One region of the Streptomyces sp. NPDC093801 genome, then DNA from elsewhere that is predicted to be linked to it. Evidence: riboswitches for the same ligand, from Rfam matches in the RefSeq annotation. Region 1 holds a riboswitch; each other region holds the start of a gene.

Region 1 (6,449 bases):
ATCCCCGAAGGCGTGAGCACCGCCGCGTCGTCGGCCCACCGCACGGCCAGGTCCACGTCGTGGGTGGCCATCACCACCGTGGTCCCCGCAGCCCGCAGCCCCGCCAGGACGTCCAGCAGGCGCTCCTGCCCGTCCGGGTCGAGGCCCGCGGTCGGCTCGTCCAGGATCAGCACCCGTGGGGCCATCGCCACCGCGCCCGCGATCGCCGCCCGCTTGCGCTGCCCGTACGACAGCAGGTGCGTGGGACGGTCCCGCAGCGCGGTGATGTCCAGCGCGGCCAGCGCGGAGTCCACCCGCGCCCGGACCTCCGCCTCGGGCAGGCCCAGGTTCATCGGGCCGAAGGACACGTCCTGCTCCACGGAGGCCGCGAAGAGCTGGTCGTCGGGATCCTGCACCACCAGCTGGACGGTGGTGCGCAGCCGGATCAGCCCCCGCCGGCCGTACGCCACCTCCTCGCCCTCCAGCCGCAGCGTGCCCGATCCCGGCCGCAGGCCGCCGCTCAGCAGCCGCATCAGCGTGGTCTTGCCGCTGCCGTTGCGGCCCAGCAGCACCAGCGCCCGCCCCTCGGCGATGGCGAAGTCCACGCCCGACAGCACGGCCGGCCCGTCCTCGTACGCGTACCCGGCGCCGACCAGCTCCACCAACGGGGTCACAGCCCCAGCTCCTTCAGTACGAGGGTCCCCGCGACCAGGACGGCCAGCAGGGCGGCGGCGGCCGCCAGGAACCGCCGGGACAGCGCCGCCGGCGGGACCAGCACCCGCAGCGCGCCGTCGTAGCCGCGCCCCCCCAGCCCCTTCTGGAGCCGGGCGGCGCGGTCGAAGGCCCGGACGAACGAGGTCGCCGCGAGCCCGGCCACCGAGCGCCAGGCGGCCGCCCGCCCGGCCTGTCCGAGCCGGGCCGCCTGGGCCCGGCGGACCTGCGCCAGGGAGTCCAGCAGCAGGAAGCCGATCCGGTACATGACGAGGGCCACGTCGACCACGGGCGCGGGCACCCCGGCCCGCACCAGCCGGGGCAGCACGTCCGAGACCGGTGTGGTGAAGGCGAACAGCAGCACCCCGAGGGAGGCGGCCGAGGTGCGCAGCAGCAGGTCCAGCGCGTGCCGGGGCCCGTCCGGGGCGGGCGCGAGGAACCCGTCCGGGCCGCCCACCGACACCAGCAGCGGCAGCGCCCCGGTGACGCAGAACCCCAGCGGGACCCGGAAGGCCCGCCACAGCTGCCGTCCGGCCACCCCGGCGGGCCCCAGCAGCACGGCCAGGGTCGCGGCGGCCACCAGCGGCCCGCCGGGCCACGGGGGCAGGCACACCGCGGTGACGGTCAGCCCGAACCCCAGGAGGGCCTTCTCCAGTGGATGGCGGCCGCGCCAGCGGCTGCTGTGCGCCGCGACGTCGATGGGCAGCACCGGCTACGGCTCCCGCGTGGGCTCGGCGGGGGCCTGCGCCTGCGCGAGGGCCTGCGCCGCGCCCTGGCGGCGGCCCCTGCGGACCCCGAAGTAGTACGCGAGCACGCCCGCGCCCAGGGCCGCCTGGAGGGCGAACAGCGCGGACTCGATCTCGCCCGAGGGGGGTTCGTACAGCGGGGAGAACCAGGGCTCGTAGTCCGGCTTCAGCTCGGTGATGGCCGACTCCGCCTGGGCGTCGGCGCCCGTGAAGGGCTCCTCCTTGCCCTCGCCGAGCCCCAGTGCGAGCGGCAGCACGGCCAGCGCCGCCACCAGGAGCAGCAACAGGCTGTTGATCTTGGCGTTCCTGTTCATCGGGCGGTCGCCTCCTGCCCGGTCCGCTCGCCGCCGGTCAGCTTCGCGACCCCGAGCCGGACCAGGTCCGACCTGCTCGACTGCATCAGCAGCCGCATCACGAGCACCGTCAGCAGCCCCTCGCTGACCGCGAGCGGGATCTGGGTGAGGGCGAAGATGCCCGCGAACTTCTCCAGGGAGCCCAGGAACCCGCTCGCCGGGTCCGGGAAGGCCAGGGCCAGCTGGACCGAGGTCACGCAGTAGGTGACCAGGTCGGCGAAGAAGGCCCCGAAGAAGACCGTGACCATCAGCGGCGCACCGGACTTCCGCAGCAGCCTGTAGGCCGCGTACCCGGCCCAGGGCCCGGCGATCGCCATCGAGAAGACGTTGGCGCCGAGGGTGGTGAGGCCGCCGTGCGCCAGCAGCAGCGCCTGGAACAGCAGGGTGATCGTGCCGAGCACCGCCATGACGGGCGGCCGGAACAGGATGGCCCCGAGCCCGGTCCCGGTGGGGTGCGAGCAACTGCCCGTGACCGAGGGGATCTTCAGGGCGGACAGGACGAACGTGAAGGCTCCCGACGCGCCGAGGAGCAGCGTGCTCTCCGGGTGGGACTTCACCTCGCGGGTCAGGGCGCGGACCCCGTGGACGACGAACGGGGCGGACGCGGCGCCCCAGGCGGCCGCGTGCAGCGGGGGCAGGAACCCCTCGGCTATGTGCATGAGTTGGGAGACCTCTCCAGCACCTCGTGGATGGACGTACGCGCCCCGGCCGGTCTCCTGGCTGACGGGTACTGCCGCCCCGGCTCCGCCTTCCCGGGTCCGTACGGTCTCCCGTGCGGTCCCAGTGGCTCCCGCAAGGGGGTGGAGCTGGACTTCCCGATCACAGTGGCGAGGGCCGCACCGGTTTTCCACCGGTTTCCCGAACACCAAGGCCAGCTGACCCTAGTCGTCCGCACGGACCGGTATCAACCCGGACCGATCCGGCCGATCGGATGGCCGAATTCCGTTTCCTCCCCCGGACGGGCGCCGAGCGCTGGCGGGGCCGGCGGCCGGCCCGCAGGGTGGGGGCGTGCCCGACTTCGACTACTCCGACCTGTCCGCCGTCTTCGTCAACTGCACCCTCAAGCGCTCGCCCGAGACCAGCAACACCGAGGGGCTGATCTCCAAGAGCCGCGCCGTCATGGAGTCCGCGGGGGCCCGGACCTCGCTGATCCGCGCCGTCGACCACGACATCGCCACCGGCGTCTGGCCCGACATGACCGACCACGGCTGGGAGAGCGACCAGTGGCCGGTGCTCTACAGCCAGATCATGGACGCCGACATCCTCGTGCTCTGCGGCCCGATCTGGCTCGGCGACAACAGCTCCGTCATGAAGCAGGTCATCGAGCGGCTCTACGCCTGCTCCTCGCTGCTGAACGACAAGGGCCAGTACGCGTACTACGGACGGGTCGGCGGGGCGCTGATCACCGGCAACGAGGACGGCGTCAAACACTGCGCCATGAACGTCCTCTACAGCCTCCAGCACCTGGGCTACGCCGTCCCGCCGCAGGCCGACGCGGGCTGGATCGGCGAGGCGGGGCCGGGTCCCTCGTACCTGGACCCGGGCTCCGGCGGCCCCGAGAACGACTTCACCAACCGGAACACGACCTTCATGTCGTGGAACCTGATGCACCTCGCGGCGCTCCTCAAGCGCGCCGGTGGAGTCCCCGCCCACGGCAACCAGCGCTCCGCGTGGGACGCCGGCTGCCGTTTCGACTTCCCGAACCCGGAACACCGCTAGGGAGGGTCCTCAGCAGGTGTCCGGGTGTGCCACGTCCACCACGAGCCGCTCGGGCGCGTGCAGGACGGAGGTGCTGTAGGCGGGCTTGGTCTCGAAGGCGGCGCCGAAGGTCACGTACCCCTCGTAGTCGCCGGTCAGGGCGAGGCCCTTGAGCTTGCTCAGGCCGATCTGCTGGAGCCTGGGCCCCAGGTAGACGTTGTTGCCCGCGTCGTCGTGGCCGGCGGCGGGGTGCAGGCGGATCTGCAGGAAGTACTTCCCGGGCAGCGGCACGGGCTTGCCCGACCCGTCGTAGACCAGCTGGGAGACGGGCGTGACGGTGAACGGGGGCACGGAGCCCTGGAGGTCGACGACGATCCGGTCGTACGTGCAGTGACCGCCCCAGCGGGCGTTGACGACCAGCGGGGTGGCGGAGCGGACGGCCGCCGGGACGGCGGCCGAGGCCGGTGCGGCGAGCGCGAGCCCTGCGGTGAGCAGGGCACCCGTGGCCAGGGCCACGATCCGGCGGCGGTGCGGGTGGTGACGCATGGCGTCCCCCCGATCCTCTGAGACGGGAACCGACTGTCATCCGGTAGGACATTCCCGGGGGCCGTGTGGTTGCACGGGGCGGCCCGGCGGTCTCAGAAGGTCAGCAGCGCGCTCAGCTCGGCGTCCAGGTCGTAGTGGCGGTGCTCCTGCCCGCGCGGGACCAGCTCGGTCATCCGCCGGCACAGCCCGCGCAGGTCCTTGGCCCGCACGGAGACCACGCAGCCGTGCTCGCCGTTGGTCAGGGCCAGCAGGACCCGCGGCTCGGTGCCCGTCCAGCGCGGCCACACCTGTATGTCGCCCTCCCCGGTGGCGGAGGTCTGCCCGTCGATCAGCAGCTCCCGCGAGAACACCCAGCGGGCTATGCGCGCACCGCCGCCCCGGAACTCCACGGCGACCTCGTACGGCCGGTCCGTGCGGTAGACGAAGACGCCCTCCAGGGGGACCGCCGTCGGTGCGGCCTCCAGCCGCATCGGCAGTACACGGTGTTCGGTGATGGCCATGGCGGCTGCCTCTCTTCGCGGGGTAACAGCGCCCCCCGCAGCACGCTAGTGCACCGAGCGCCCCTCACCCGGGGGCCGAAGGTCCCGACCCGGGCGGGCCCTGGGACCCCTTTCGCCGGACGCGCGGAGGGGCCCGGCGCACCCGCCGGGCCCCTCGTCACGCTGCGTCGGTCAGGTCAGCACTCGATGACGTTGACCGCGAGGCCGCCGCGCGCGGTCTCCTTGTACTTGACCTTCATGTCCGCGCCGGTCTCCTTCATGGTCTTGATGACCTTGTCCAGGGAGACCTTGTGGCTGCCGTCGCCGCGCATCGCCATCCGGGCGGCCGTGACCGCCTTGACGGCCGCCATGCCGTTGCGCTCGATGCACGGGATCTGCACCAGGCCGCCGACCGGGTCGCAGGTCAGGCCCAGGTTGTGCTCCATGCCGATCTCGGCCGCGTTCTCGACCTGCTCCGGGGAGCCGCCCAGCACCTCGGCCAGGGCGCCGGCCGCCATGGAGCAGGCGGAGCCGACCTCGCCCTGGCAGCCGACCTCGGCGCCCGAGATGGAGGCGTTCTCCTTGAAGAGCATGCCGATCGCGCCCGCGGCCAGCAGGAAGCGCACCACGCCGTCCTCGTCCGCGCCGGGCACGAAGTTCACGTAGTAGTGCAGGACCGCCGGCAGGACGCCCGCGGCGCCGTTGGTCGGGGCGGTCACCACGCGCCCGCCCGCCGCGTTCTCCTCGTTCACCGCCATCGCGTAGATCGTCGTCCACTCGCTGCGGTGCAGCAGCGGGTCGCCCTCGGTGCGCAGCTGGCGCGCCGTGGCGGCGGCCCGGCGCTTGACGCGCAGCCCGCCCGGGAGGATGCCCTCGCGGGACATGCCGCGCGAGACGCAGGACTGCATGACCCGCCAGATCTCCAGGAGGCCCTCGCGGATCTCCTCCTCGGTGCGCCAGGCCTTCTCGTTCTCCATCATCAGGGAGGAGATCGACAGGCCGGTCTCGTTCGCGAGGCGGAGCATCTCGTCACCCGAGCGGAAGGGGTACTTCAGCACGGTGTCGTCGAGCTTGATCCGGTCCTCGCCGACCGCGTCCTCGTCCACGACGAAGCCGCCGCCGACCGAGTAGTAGGTCTTCTCCAGCAGCGGGGCGCCGGAGGCGTCGTAGGCGAAGAGGGTCATGCCGTTGGCGTGGTACGGCAGCGAGCGGCGGCGGTGGAGGATCAGCTGGTTCGGCTCGTCGAAGTCGATCTCGTGGACATCGCCTATCTCGGTGCCCAGCAGGCGCAGCTTCCCGGTGCGGCGGATCCGCTCGACCTCGTCGTCGGCGGTCTCGACGTCCACCGTGCGCGGGGAGTGGCCCTCCAGGCCCAGCAGGACCGCCTTGGGGGTGCCGTGGCCGTGGCCGGTGGCGCCGAGGGAGCCGAAGAGCTCCGCCCGCACGGAGGCGGTCTGGGCGAGGACGCCGTCCTTCTTCAGGCGCGACACGAACATGCGCGCCGCGCGCATCGGGCCGACCGTGTGGGAGGAGGAGGGGCCGATACCGATGGAGAAGAGGTCGAAGACGGAGATGGCCACTGGCGGACTCCCTTGTCGGCTCGTGGGGTGGAGAGGGGGGGCAGGGGTGTGGGTGGAGCGGGTGGTGCGGGGGGGATCTGCGGATTTTGTCCGGCAGACGAGCGTAACGCGTGGAGATGAACGTTTCGGCTCGCGGAAGGGTCCGGCGGACGTGAGCCGGCTCGCGTTCCGGTGCCCCGGCGTGGGGAGGGGGGCCGGGGAAGAAGACAGAAAGGGGCCCGGCCCTGTGCGGTACAAGGCCGGACCCCCTCCTGGCCCGCTGCTAGAGCGACGGGTACAGCGGGAACTTCGCGGCGAGCGCGGAGACGCGCGCCTTGAGGTCGTCCGCGTCGAACGCCGGCTTCAGGGCCTGCGCGA
Region 2 (6,449 bases), on a different contig from region 1:
CTCGCCCTCGGCTGATCCTCGCACCGAAGCCACCTTCAGAGCCCTGGCGCCCCGGACAACCGGGACGCCAGGGCTCTGTTCGTGCAGGTCAGGCGTGGTCGCGGGCAAGGCCGGCGCGGACCTCACGGGCAGCGACCACCAGGTTCTCCAGGGACGCACGGGTCTCGGGCCAGCCACGGGTCTTCAGCCCGCAGTCGGGGTTGACCCACAGCCGCTCGGCCGGAATGGCCTCCAGGCCCGTCCGCAGCAGAGCGGCCGCTTCCTCAGAACTGGGGACGCGCGGGGAGTGGATGTCCCACACGCCCGGCCCGGCCTGGCGGGGGTAGCCGTGGGCGGCCAGTTCCCGAGCGACCTGCATGTGCGAGCGGGCGGCCTCCAGGCTGATGACGTCCGCGTCGAGGTCGTCGATGGCCTGCACGATGTCGCCGAACTCGGCGTAGCACATGTGGGTGTGGATCTGGGTATCCGGCCGGACCCCGGAGGTCGTCAGGCGGAACGCCTCGGTGGCCCAGGCCAGGTAGTCGGCGTGGCCGGCGGCGCGCAGCGGCAGGGTCTCACGGAGAGCCGGCTCGTCGACCTGGATCACCGACGTCCCGGCCGCCTCCAGGTCGTTCACCTCGTCCCGCAGGGCGAGCGCGACCTGGCGGGCGGTGTCGCCCAGCGGCTGGTCGTCCCGCACGAAGGACCAGGCGAGCATGGTGACCGGCCCGGTCAGCATGCCCTTGACCGGCTTGGCCGTCAGGGACTGCGCGTACGAGGTCCAGCGGACGGTCATCGGATCGGGCCGGGAGACGTCCCCGGCCAGCACCGGCGGGCGGACGTAGCGGGTGCCGTAGGACTGGACCCAACCGTGCTGCGTGGCGAGGTAGCCGGTCAGCTGCTCCGCGAAGTACTGGACCATGTCGTTGCGTTCGGGCTCGCCGTGCACCAGGACGTCCAGACCGGTCTTCTCCTGGAAGGAGATCACCTCCTCGATCTCGCCCTTGATGCGGGCCTCGTACCCGGCCGGGTCGATCCGTCCGGCCCGCAGGTCGGCACGGGCCGCGCGCAGTTCGTCGGTCTGCGGGAACGAACCGATCGTGGTGGTCGGCAGCAGGGGCAGACCCAGATGGGCCCGCTGGGCGGCGGCGCGCTCGCCGTAGGGCTGGGCGCGGCGGCCGTCGGCGTCGGTGACGGCCGCGGTACGGGCGCGGACGGCCGGGTCGTGCGTGATGGGGGAGGCTGTCCGGGAGGCGAGGGCGGCCCGGTTGGCGGAGAGCTCACCGGCCACCGCCGCGGTGCCGGACCTGAGGCCCTTCGCGAGGGTCGCGATCTCGGCGGCCTTCTGCCGGGCGAAGGCGAGCCAGCGCACGATCTGCGGGTCGACGTCCCGTTCCGCGGCGGCGTCGAGCGGGACGTGCAGCAGGGAGCACGAGGCTGCCACGTCCACCCTGTCGGCCAGGCCGAGCAGGGTCCCGAGGGTGGTCAGGGACCTCTCCAGGTCGTTGACCCAGATGTTGCGGCCGTCCACGACCCCGGCGACCAGGCGCTTGCCGGGCAGTCCGCCCACGGCCGCGAGGTCGTCGAGCTGAGCGGCGGCCGGGCCGGTGAAGTCGAGGGCGAGGCCTTCGACGGGCGCCTTCGCCAGGACGGGCAGGGCCTCCCCGAGCCGGTCGAAGTAGGAGGCGACGAGCAGCTTGGGCCGGTCGGTGAGTGCGCCCAGGTCACGGTAGGCGCGGGCGGCCGCGTTGAGATCGGCCGGGGTGCGGTCCTGCACCAGGGCGGGCTCGTCCAGCTGCACCCACTCGGCGCCGGCGGCACGCAGGGCTGCCAGGACCTGGGCATATACGGGCAGGAGCCGGTCGAGCAGGGTCAACGGCTGGAAGTCCGCCGCCACGCCGGGTGCAGGCTTGGCCAGCAGCAGGTAGGTGACAGGACCGACCAGGACGGGACGGGCGGTGTGACCGAGGGCGAGGGCCTCTCCGAGCTCGGCGACCTGCTTCGCGGGGTCGGCGGTGAAGACGGTGTCCGGCCCCAGCTCGGGGACCAGGTAGTGGTAGTTGGTGTCGAACCACTTGGTCATCTCCAGCGGCGGCACGTCCTGTGTGCCCCGGGCCATCGCGAAGTAGCCGTCCAGTGGGTCGGCGGCGACCGCGGCCCGGTGGCGTGCGGGGACCGCGCCGACCATGACGGTGGTGTCCAGGACGTGGTCGTAGTACGAGAAGTCCCCGGTGGGTACTTCGGTGAGGCCGGCCGCGGCGAGTTGCTGCCAGGCGGTACGGCGCAGGCCGGCAGCGGTGGCGTGGAGGGCGTCGGCGGTGACGCGGCCCTTCCAGTAGCCCTCGATCGCCTTCTTCAGTTCACGGTTCCCGCCCTGACGGGGGTAGCCGTGGACGGTGGCACCTGCTGCCGCTGCTGCAGACTGGGTGGTCACGGAGATCTCCTTCGCGAGATGAATCCCTGAGATCCCGATGGGACACGTCAGGCACGAAGGGGTACCGGAAGCGGACGGCCCCGACCCCTACGGCCGGCCGTTCTCGCTCTGTACGCCGACCCGCCCACGAGGTCACCGGGATGTCCGCACACGGAATCGTCCGCGTGCGGGCAACGGGCAGGTCTTCGGACTCGCGGGCACGCAGGCCACTGGGCCGGCACCTACTGGCCGTCGCTTCCCAGGACCTCACGGTCCCAGTGCGTATGACGGCGGTCGTTCCCGCTCACCGCTGCGGGGCAGTCCCGGATTCCCACCGGGTTCCCTCTTACGACGCATCCCGCCTGGCGGACGGGGCGAACCAGCTGCCCGGCCAGCCTAGGCCGTGCGCCCGCTGGGCGACGACCGCCGTCCATTATTCGGACGAGCGAACGAGACACAGCCGCCCGGAGCGCAGCTGGTCACCGAGCAGAGATCGCACATGTTTTCGGCATATTCAAACAGGCGATAACCCTCTCAATGTTGCACGTGTGCCAGCAGGGGGCGAGATGAAGTACGACCTGTCCGACCGCCTCGTCATCGGGATCGCCTCGAGCGCCCTCTTCGACCTCACCGACTGCGACACGGTCTTCCGGGAACAGGGCGAGGACGCGTACCGGTCCTACCAAGAAGACCATGTGGACGACATCCTGACCAAGGGAGTGGCCTTCCCCTTCGTCCGGCGCCTGCTGTCGCTCAACGACCTCGCGGATCCCTCCGATCCACTGGTCGAGGTCATCATCCTGTCGCGCAACGACCCGGATACCGGACTCCGCGTCATGCGCTCCATCGCGGCGCACGGCCTGCACATCAGTCGGGCCGTCTTCCAGCAGGGCCGGCCGTCACACCGCTTCATGCCCGCCTTGAACATGTCCTTGTTCCTCTCGGCCAACGGATCCGATGTTCGGGAAGCGGTGACCGACGGAATGCCGGCGGGACACGTACTCGCGACGGAGCGGGTCGATGACGAAGCCGACCAGGAACTCCGCATCGCCTTCGACTTCGACGGCGTACTGGCCGGGGATTCCTCCGAGCAGGTCTTCCGCACGGTCGGCATCGAGGGGTTCCGCGCGTACGAGGTCCTCAATGTGACCACCCCTCACGACCCCGGACCCTTGAAAGAATTCCTTGCCGGCATCAACCGCATCCAGCGTCGCGAAGAGGAGGAGCGCCACAAGGATCCCGCCTACCAGCCCCGTCTCCGGGTGTCCCTGGTCACCGCCCGGGACGCCCCCGCACACGAACGTGCCGTGCGGAGCCTGAAGCAGTGGGGCCTGCGCGTCAACGACGCCTTCTTCCTCGGCGGCATCGACAAGGCCGCCGTGATGAGCGCCCTCGACCCGCACATCTTCTTCGACGACCAGGTCTCCCACCTGAACGGCACGGCACCGGCCACCCCGAGCGTCCACGTGCCGTTCGGAGTCGTCAACGCTCATCCGTCGGGGCCGGCATGAAACGCGGGCTGTTGCAGCCGGCTGCTGACGGCGGGTCGAGCCAGCTCAGGCAAAGCCTGCCTCGCGTCCGGGCGGCGTGGCTGTCAGTGGTTCCTGTCACGATCGGAGTTCGGACCATCGCATTGCACCGGGGGAATGGGCCGGATCAGAGCAGCGACCCTGCGTGGTCGCGTGAAGAGCGGAGGCCAGCATGCCCAACCGGTACGTAGGGCTCGCAGGCTTCGGCCAGCCACTGGATCTCACGAAGCATGACCTCGGAGTGGCCGGCGGGGCCGTCCTGCTCGAACAACTCCTCAGCGACCGACGGTTGCCCGTGCCTCTTCGCGGGCTCTCGTGCGCGGAGGTGTGCGAGGAGCGGGGCTTCATCGAGCCGATGTCGGTGTACCGGCGGCTTGGCAAGGTCGTCGCCGCCCACATGCGCAGCGCCGCCGAAGACCGGCACCACGGTGGCGGGGAGCAATCCGCGTGAGATTCAGGCCCGAAATGCGGCGGCCCGCCGGGCTGGCGTGCTGGCCTCACCTCCCGTCGGGCTCCCCACTCAATGATGTCGCGGTAGGGGGCATCGACGGAATCATCGTGCCGGCAGTACACCTGTCCCTGCGGCAATGCTTCACCGTCCCCAAGGCCGCGCCACTGCCTCTCGCTCGGCGGGGTGCGGTCGTCCGGCGAAATCAGCTCCTTGTTGCAAGCGCAATCCAGCTGGACCCGCCATCGGTAGTACCGGTCCGGGTCCGGCGCGAAGAACGGCCACAGCACGGGAGGAATCCCCCTGCGTCGCTCGGAATTGAATTCCTCGTACTCGCGCAGGACGGCCGTGCGCCGCTTTGCCCGGCCGGGAAGCCGGCGCGCTTCGGCGGCGGTCGCACACCTGCGGCAGGGTCGGTCACGTTCGAGTCCTCTCGCACAGCGAAACACTGCTGCCGACGCTAGAAACTCTGAGGTCGAACCGCTGCCGGAATAGCGATCGCTTCGCTTGAACGAAGGAGACGAGGCTGTCGCCGCTTCGCCGTCCGGTGGATGACTGCACCCGTGTCACCGGCAAGGACGGCCGGGCGCGACCCCAACGACGTCGGGTTCCACGCGACAAAGTCCGTGGTCACGACGCATCGGCACGCCATGCGCCAGCAACATGCGCGACCGCCGCCGGGTGTGCCTCCGTGGTCAGCCCCAGGGGCTGATGCTGACCATTTGCTGACCAAGAGCTCGTCATCACGCCGCTGACCTGCGGAAACGTCCAGATGTCAGATGTAGGACTTGAACATGGTGCGAAGCATGTTGGACTCCCGTAAGACAGCTCCCTGCCGGCTTTCTGCAGGTCAAGGGCGTCCTGCACTCTACACCGGCAGGCGTCTGATCGGAGATCCAAAGGAAAATCCACCGCCTCGGACGAGAAGACTCCTGGCCTGCACTTCCGTGGGCACGAGGCCGCTGTGACGCTGCCGGCCAGACTTCGCATCGGCCAGCCTCTTCGGAACATGGGGGGACTGATGCTGACCAGATGCTGACTTTCCTGACAACACGTCACGCGGATCGGAGGGGCACAGGCTGGCCCGCTTCCCCAGGGAGCACCTCAGGCTTGCCCACCGGGTGATGGAGCGACCGGGCACCGCGAGCCAGGTCGCACCCTCTGCATCCGGGGCCGGTTGCCGTATTGCCATGACGCAGTTCCACCAGTCCTTCGCTCGCTGCAGACGGTACTGGCCCAGTCGTCCGGAACCCGAACTGGATCCGGCTCAGCCACGCGCGCCCGCGCGAACGCCTGCCGGACCAACGGGCGCTTGCAGGCACGGTGGCGTCGATAGAGTCGGCTCGTGACGTACATAGTGACCCTCACCTCGGCCCAGATGGCCGAGAACGAATCCGACTGGCTCATCACAGAACGCTTTACAAAGGGGCTACCCACAGGGCTCGACACGTCCGATACCGGTACCCGGTTAGCGTTTCTGGTTTGCGACAACCGGACTTCTCCCACGAACAATAGCCGCGGCGAGTTTTCCGAACGCGGCCGCTTCATCACCTGGGTCGGATCGGTTCAGCGCTTCAACACCGTAGGACCGGTCGACAGCAGCATCACCATCGAGCCCATGCGCAGATGTCCGCGACTGGTGCCTCTGGACGGTCCCGACGGGATCTTGGCCTCCCTTTCATCGACGCATCGATCCCACGTGGAGCAGGCCCTCTCGGGAAGCGCGGGACACTTCGGCAAGAGAACCTGGCAGGCTCTCCAGGAAGCACTCCTGAGGCGTCACCCCGAGTTGGCCCCGTACATCGACTGGCTGCTCGCCAATCTCAACCCGATCCGCTTCGATACCGAGGACGCGGCGGACCGTGCGTGGCAGGAACAGAGAGACGCGGCTCAGTCCCTCACTCGTGTAACCGATTTCCCTTACTCTGCACTGTCGGCCTGGGGACGCCCCGCCTCACGGGACGCTCCTTACCTCGCGGGCCTGATCCCGGATCCTGTGGAGAACAGCCTTATCGACCACGACGTACGAGCCGGCCTGGGAGGCCAAAACCTGCTTTTCGACGACTGGCGACGCCTCAGT
Region 3 (6,449 bases), on a different contig from region 1:
GGGGGTTCCTCCGCGTGGGTCGCGCGGAACGGCGTACCCGGATCACACCACCGCATGCGGGCGGCGGCCAGACACCCGCGCCCTGAATGTCAAGTCATGGGCGATTACCGGCCGTTGCCGCCCCTCAGGCGACCGCGCGCGGCCCGCGGAACGCGCGCCGGAAGGCGTTCGGGGTGGTGCCCAGGGTCCGCAGGAAGTGGTGGCGCAGGGCCGCCGCGTTGCCGAAACCGCTACGGCCCGCGACGGCGTCGACCGTGTCGTCGGTGGACTCCAGCAACTCCTGCGCCAACAGCACCCGCTGGCGCAGGACCCACTGGTACGGGGTGGTCCCCGTCTCCTGGAGGAAGCGGCGGGCGAAGGTGCGCGGCGACATGTGGGCCCGCTCCGCCAGCTGCTCGACGGTGATCTCCTCGTCCAGGTGCCGCGCCATCCAGCCGATCACCTCGCCGACCGCGTCGCAGCCGGTGCGCGGCAGCGGCCGCCGGATGAACTGGGCCTGGCCGCCGTCCCGGTGGGGCGGTACGACCATCCGCCGGGCGATGGTGTTGGCCACCTCGGCGCCGTGCGCCTGGCGGACCACGTGCAGGCAGGCGTCGATGCCCGAGGCCGTCCCGGCGGCGGTGACCACCGGCCCCTCGTCGACGTAGAGCACGTCCGGGTCGACCCGGGCGGCCGGATGGCGACGGACCAGCGCGGGGGCGTGCATCCAGTGGGTGGTGCAGCGCCGCCCGTCCAGCAGCCCGGCCGCACCGAGCACGAAGGCCCCGCTGCACACGCTGAGCACCCGCGCCCCGCGGTCCACGGCCCGGCGCAGGGCGTCGAGGAAGGGCTCGGGATAGTCCCGCACCGGCGCGGCGCGGTCGGCGGGCAGACAGATCAGATCGGCCTCCTCCAACCGCTCCAGCCCGTGCACCGGCGCGATCGCGAAGCCGACGTCCGCCATGGTCAGCGGCCCTTCCTCGGCCGCGCACACCGCGAAGTCGTACATCCGCCGTCCCGGCGATCTTGGAGTCATGAACACGTTCCTCGACCACCTCACCGTCCTCGCCGTCGTCGCCCTCCTCCTGGCCCCCTCCCTCTACGGCGCCCTCCACGACCGGCACGTCGACCGCCGGCTCAGGGCCGCGGCCCGGGAACGCCCGGGGGCGGACACCGGCCCCGGACATGCCGAACGCGAGGAGCCGGGACGCGCTCGTACGACGCGTCCCGGCATCCTCGCGCGGGGGTAGACCGTGGGGACTAGAAGTCCTCGTCCAGGTCGACGGTGCCCTCGACGGCCACCTGGTAGGCCGACGGGCGGCGCTCGAAGAAGTTCGTCAGCTCCTGGACGCCCTGGAGCTCCATGAACGAGAACGGGTTCTGCGAGCCGTACACCGGCGGGAAGCCGAGGCGGACCAGGCGCTGGTCGGCGACGCACTCCAGGTACTCGCGCATCGAGTCGGTGTTCATGCCCGGCAGGCCGTCACCGCACAGGTCGCGGCCGAACTGGAGCTCCGCCTCCACGGCCTCCTTCAGCATGTCGGTGACCTGCTGCTGGAGTTCGGCGTCGAAGAGCTCCGGCTCCTCCTTGCGGACGGTGTCGATGACCTCGAACGCGAAGCTCATGTGGGCGCTCTCGTCGCGGAAGACCCAGTTGGTGCCCGTCGCCAGGCCGTGCAGCAGGCCGCGCGAGCGGAACCAGTACACGTACGCGAAGGCGCCGTAGAAGAACAGGCCCTCGATGCAGGCGGCGAAGCAGATCAGGTTCAGCAGGAAGCGGCGGCGGTCGGCGGCCGTCTCCAGCTGGTCGATCTTCTCGACCGAGTCCATCCACTTGAAGCAGAACTGCGCCTTCTCACGGATCGACGGGATGTTCTCCACGGCCGCGAAGGCGGCCGCGCGGTCGTCCGGGTCGGGCAGGTAGGTGTCGAGCAGCGTCAGGTAGAACTGGACGTGCACGGCCTCCTCGAACAGCTGGCGCGACAGGTACAGGCGCGCCTCCGGGGAGTTGATGTGCTTGTACAGCGTCAGGACCAGGTTGTTCGCCACGATCGAGTCGCCCGTCGCGAAGAACGCGACCAGGCGGCCGATCATGTGCTGCTCGGCCGGCGTCAGCTTCGCGAGGTCGGCGACGTCGGAGTGGAGGTCGACCTCCTCCACCGTCCAGGTGTTCTTGATCGCGTCCCGGTAGCGCTCGTAGAAGTCCGGGTAGCGCATCGGGCGGAGCGTGAGCTCGAAGCCCGGGTCGAGGAGGTTCTTCTTCTCGGTGGAGCTCATTACTGGCAGGCCTCGCAGGACTCGGGGTTCTCAAGGGAGCAGGCCAGCGCCTCGGCGTCGAGGGCCTGCGGCAGCTGGGTGGGGGTGGCGACGGCCGGGACGGCCGCGCCGGAGGCCGCGCGGGCGATCTTCGTCGCCGGGCGCGAGCGCAGGTAGTACGTGGTCTTCAGGCCCTGCTTCCAGGCGTACGCGTACATCGAGCTGAGCTTGCCGATGGTGGGCGTCTCCAGGAACAGGTTCAGCGACTGGCTCTGGTCCAGGTACGGCGTACGGGCCGCCGCCATGTCGATCAGGCCGCGCTGCGGGATCTCCCACGCCGTGCGGTACAGCTCGCGGACCTCCTCCGGGATCCAGCCGAAGCCCTGGACGGAGCCGGAGGAGTCGCGCAGCGCCTCGCGGGTCTGCGCGTCCCACACGCCCAGCTTCTTGAGGTCCTCGACGAGGTAGCCGTTGACCTGGAGGAACTCACCGCTGAGGGTCTCGCGCTTGAAGAGGTTGGAGACCTGCGGCTCGATGCACTCGTACACGCCGGCGATCGAGGCGATGGTCGCCGTCGGGGCGATCGCGAGGAGCAGCGAGTTGCGCATGCCGGACTTCGCGATCCGGGCGCGCAGGGCGTCCCAGCGCTCGGGCCAGTGGCGCTCGGTCTCGTAGTGGTCCGGGTGCAGGACGCCCTGGGCGGTGCGGGTCTCGGCCCAGGCCGGGAGCGGGCCGCTGCGCTCGGCGAGGTCGCACGAGGCCTCGTACGCGGCGAGCATGATGCGCTCGGAGATCTTCGTGGAGAGGGCCTTCGCCGCGGCGGAGTCGAAGGGCAGGCGCAGCTTGAAGAAGACGTCCTGGAGGCCCATCGCGCCCAGGCCCACCGGACGCCACTTGGCGTTGGAGCGGCCGGCCTGCTCGGTCGGGTAGAAGTTGATGTCGACGACGCGGTCGAGGAAGGTCACGGCGGTGCGGACGGTCTCGTCCAGGCGCTCCCAGTCCATCTCCCCGTCGACGACGAACGCGCCGAGGTTGACGGAGCCGAGGTTGCAGACGGCCGTCTCGCCGTCGTTGGTGACCTCGATGATCTCGGTGCAGAGGTTGGAGGAGTGGACCACGGTGCCGGGCAGCGCGGTCTGGTTCGCCGTCCGGTTGGAGGCGTCCTTGAAGGTCATCCAGCCCTGGCCGGTCTGGGCGAGGGTGCGCATCATGCGGCCGTAGAGGTCACGGGCCGGCATGGTCTTCTTGGCGAGCCCGGCGGCCTCGGCCTTGACGTAGGCGGCGTCGAACTCCTCGCCGTACAGGTCCACCAGCTCGGGGACGTCGGACGGGGAGAACAGCGACCACTCGGCGTCGGCGTTCACGCGGCGCATGAACTCGTCCGGGATCCAGTGGGCGAGGTTGAGGTTGTGCGTGCGGCGCTGGTCCTCGCCGGTGTTGTCGCGGAGCTCCAGGAACTCCTCGATGTCCGCGTGCCAGGTCTCCAGGTAGACGGCGGCGGCGCCCTTGCGGCGGCCGCCCTGGTTCACGGCGGCGACGGAGGCGTCGAGGGTCTTCAGGAACGGCACGATGCCGTTGGAGTGGCCGTTGGTGCCGCGGATCAGCGAGCCGCGGGCACGGATGCGGGAGTAGGAGAGGCCGATGCCGCCGGCGTGCTTCGAGAGGCGGGCGACCTGGTGGTAGCGGTCGTAGATGGAGTCCAGCTCGTCCAGGGGGGAGTCGAGGAGGTAGCAGGAGGACATCTGCGGGTGGCGCGTGCCGGAGTTGAACAGCGTCGGGGAGGACGGCAGGTAGTCGAGGCGGCTCATCAGCCGGTACAGCGAGGCGACTTCCTCGACCGCGCGGACGCTGTCGTCCTCGGCGAGGCCGCAGGCCACGCGCAGCATGAAGTACTGCGGGGTCTCGATCACCTGACGGGTCAGCGGGTGGCGCAGCAGGTAGCGGCTGTGCAGGGTGCGCAGGCCGAAGAAGCCGAAGCGGTCGTCCGCGCCCTCGGCGAGGGCGAGCTCGACGAGGGAGTCCAGGCGGGCGGCGTGGGCGGCGACGAACTCGGCGGTGCGGTCGGCGATCAGGCCCTCGCGGTGGCCGACGGCGACGGACTCGGCGAAGGAGGTGGCGCCCTGTCCGGCGGCCTCGTCGGCCACGGCCAGGGTCAGCAGGCGGGCGGCGAGGCGGGAGTAGGCCGGGTCCTCGGAGATCAGGCCGGCCGCGGCCTCGGTGGCGAGCCCGCGCAGCTCGGCCTCGTCGGCGGCGGCGCTGCGGCCGCGCAGGGCGGCGGCGGCGACCCGGCCGGGGTCGGTGTCGGGGAGGTCGGCCGTGAGCTCGGTGAGGGTGCGCAGCAGCGCGGCCCCGGGACCTTCGGCTTCGGGGTGGTCGGACTCGGCGCGCGGTGCGGCGGGCGCGATGGTCACGGGGGAGCTCTCCCTCACTCGGCCCGGTCATCGGCGGAGCGGGCGCGAGCGGGCGCACGCGGGCGCGCGCACGAGAGCGCTCACCACCGCGTGGCGTCCACCGGCCCAACCGCGAGGCCCGGACGAATCGACACCCCGGCTCGGTCGATCCGGGGGGCACTGCCGGCAGGTCTTCGGACTCGCGGATACACCGTTCGGCGTACGTCACACCGTTGCGGGACAGTTCCGGATTCCCACCGGATTCCCCTGCGGCGGCAGCAGCCATGAGCATACATGTGGGGGCGACCCGATGCGGTAGCCCCCACATGTTGTGTCGGGTGCATGCGGAGCGTGTCGTCACAGCTCCATTCGGTACGTGAGCAGGGTCAGTGCGGGGAGGGGCGACCAGTCCCGTTCCGGGGTGCGGACGAAGCCGATCCGTTCGTAGATCCGCTGGGCTCCACGCATGGCCGGCTGCGTGGACAGCACCAGTGCGGTGACCCCGTCCAGGGCCCGGGCGCGGTCGGCGCAGGCGCGGACGAGGGCCTCCCCGACGCCCTGTCCGCGCGCCTCGGCGGCGACCGCGAGCATGCGGAACTCGGCGTCGTGCGGGCCGGCGATGTCGGCGAGCCGGCTGCCGGGTGCGGCGAAGGTCACTCCGCCGAGCACCTGTCCGTCCCGCACGGCGACGAGCACGTCCCCGTCGCCGGCCCGGCCGGCGACGTCGCGGAGCACGTCCAGGTAGTGGTCGTCGTCGTCGAGGTCCAGCAGCCCGTCGCCGCCGTAGGCCTGCGCGGTGATCGCGCCGAGCCGCGCGTATTCGTCTTCTCTTGCCGTCCTGATCTCGAAGTCCATGCCTGCGAGTGTGCGCCACGGGCGCCGCGCCCGGCGCCGTCGCCGGAAGGGCCGGGTGCGCCGGGAAAAGCCGGGAAAAGGCGGGAAAAGGCGGAGGGCCCCGTCGTCCGGTGGGGGACGGCGGGGCCCTTCTCGTGGGTTCAGCAGCAGCGGAAGCCCTCGCGGGGGTCCGCTTCGCGGGCGTCGGTGCGGGCGCGTTCGAAGGCGCGGCGGGTCAGGACCTCGGCCTCGGGGTCGTGGGTGCGGGCGTGGGCGACGTAGCGGTCGTAGGCGGCCTCGCCGGAGAACTCCCGGACGTAGTACCGCGCCTTCGCCAGCGCCCCGCGGACCGCGCCGCTCATGCGACCGGGTCCTTCACGCGGCCGCCGCCCCCGTCGAGGCCGGCCGCCGCGAGTTCGGTCTTCTCCTCGGCCGTCGCGATCAGCCCGGCCGGAGCGATGATCTTCGACTCGGTCCACGGCACCTCGGAGAGGCGGACGGAGCCCGGGTCGGAGACGGCCTTGACGCAGGTGCGGGCCGCGTCCAGCAGGACGATGACGATCAGGACGGCGAAGAGGGCCGAGAGGACCCCGTCGACCGTGGCGTTGGTGACCACGGTGTGCATCTCGTCCATGGTCTTGGCGGGCGGCAGCACCTTCCCGGCGTCGATGCCGGTCTGGTACTTGTCGCGCTGCGCGAAGAAGCCGATCTTCACGTCCTCCGAGAAGACCTTCTGGTAGCTCGCCGTCAGGGTGACGGCCACGTCCCACGCGAGCGGAACGCCCGTGACCCAGGCCCACTTGAGCCGGCCCGACTTGACGAGCAGCGTGGTGCACACGGCCAGCGCGACCGCGGCGAGCAGCTGGTTCGCGATGCCGAACAGCGGGAAGAGCTGGTTGATGCCGCCCAGCGGGTCCTTGACGCCGACCCACAGGAAGTAGCCCCAGCCGCCGACGACGACCACGCTGGCCAGCCAGACACCCGGCTTCC

What was found. Region 1 has a riboswitch for cobalamin ahead of AB0469_RS15895 (energy-coupling factor ABC transporter permease). Riboswitches for the same ligand answer to the same signal wherever they lie in the genome.
Region 2: it holds a riboswitch for cobalamin, as region 1 does, so the genes downstream of both, metE (5-methyltetrahydropteroyltriglutamate--homocysteine S-methyltransferase) here and AB0469_RS15895 (energy-coupling factor ABC transporter permease) in region 1, are expected to answer to the same signal.
Region 3: it holds a riboswitch for cobalamin, as region 1 does, so the genes downstream of both, AB0469_RS18990 (ribonucleoside-diphosphate reductase subunit alpha) here and AB0469_RS15895 (energy-coupling factor ABC transporter permease) in region 1, are expected to answer to the same signal.

Annotation. Positions count from the first base shown of each region.
Region 1 is NZ_JBFBDP010000012.1:85,069-91,517, reverse strand. Features, by position in the region: gene AB0469_RS15910 (ATP-binding cassette domain-containing protein) at 1-653, opposite strand, end outside; gene cbiQ (cobalt ECF transporter T component CbiQ) at 650-1,399, opposite strand; gene AB0469_RS15900 (energy-coupling factor ABC transporter substrate-binding protein) at 1,403-1,750, opposite strand; gene AB0469_RS15895 (energy-coupling factor ABC transporter permease) at 1,747-2,448, opposite strand; cobalamin riboswitch at 2,478-2,707, opposite strand; gene AB0469_RS15890 (flavodoxin family protein) at 2,798-3,508, shown strand; gene AB0469_RS15885 (hypothetical protein) at 3,518-4,033, opposite strand; gene AB0469_RS15880 (SsgA family sporulation/cell division regulator) at 4,126-4,533, opposite strand; gene AB0469_RS15875 (L-serine ammonia-lyase) at 4,710-6,092, opposite strand; gene glyA (serine hydroxymethyltransferase) at 6,355-6,449, opposite strand, start outside.
Region 2 is NZ_JBFBDP010000001.1:355,706-362,154, forward strand. Features, by position in the region: gene metE (5-methyltetrahydropteroyltriglutamate--homocysteine S-methyltransferase) at 89-2,413, opposite strand; cobalamin riboswitch at 2,593-2,741, opposite strand; gene AB0469_RS01660 (5'-nucleotidase) at 2,959-3,903, shown strand; gene AB0469_RS01665 (hypothetical protein) at 4,094-4,372, shown strand; gene AB0469_RS01670 (hypothetical protein) at 5,715-6,449, shown strand, end outside.
Region 3 is NZ_JBFBDP010000015.1:74,628-81,076, reverse strand. Features, by position in the region: gene AB0469_RS19005 (helix-turn-helix domain-containing protein) at 125-1,039, opposite strand; gene AB0469_RS19000 (hypothetical protein) at 1,014-1,229, shown strand; gene AB0469_RS18995 (ribonucleotide-diphosphate reductase subunit beta) at 1,240-2,256, opposite strand; gene AB0469_RS18990 (ribonucleoside-diphosphate reductase subunit alpha) at 2,256-4,646, opposite strand; cobalamin riboswitch at 4,793-4,927, opposite strand; gene AB0469_RS18985 (GNAT family N-acetyltransferase) at 4,983-5,480, opposite strand; gene AB0469_RS18980 (YbdD/YjiX family protein) at 5,621-5,821, opposite strand; gene AB0469_RS18975 (carbon starvation CstA family protein) at 5,818-6,449, opposite strand, start outside.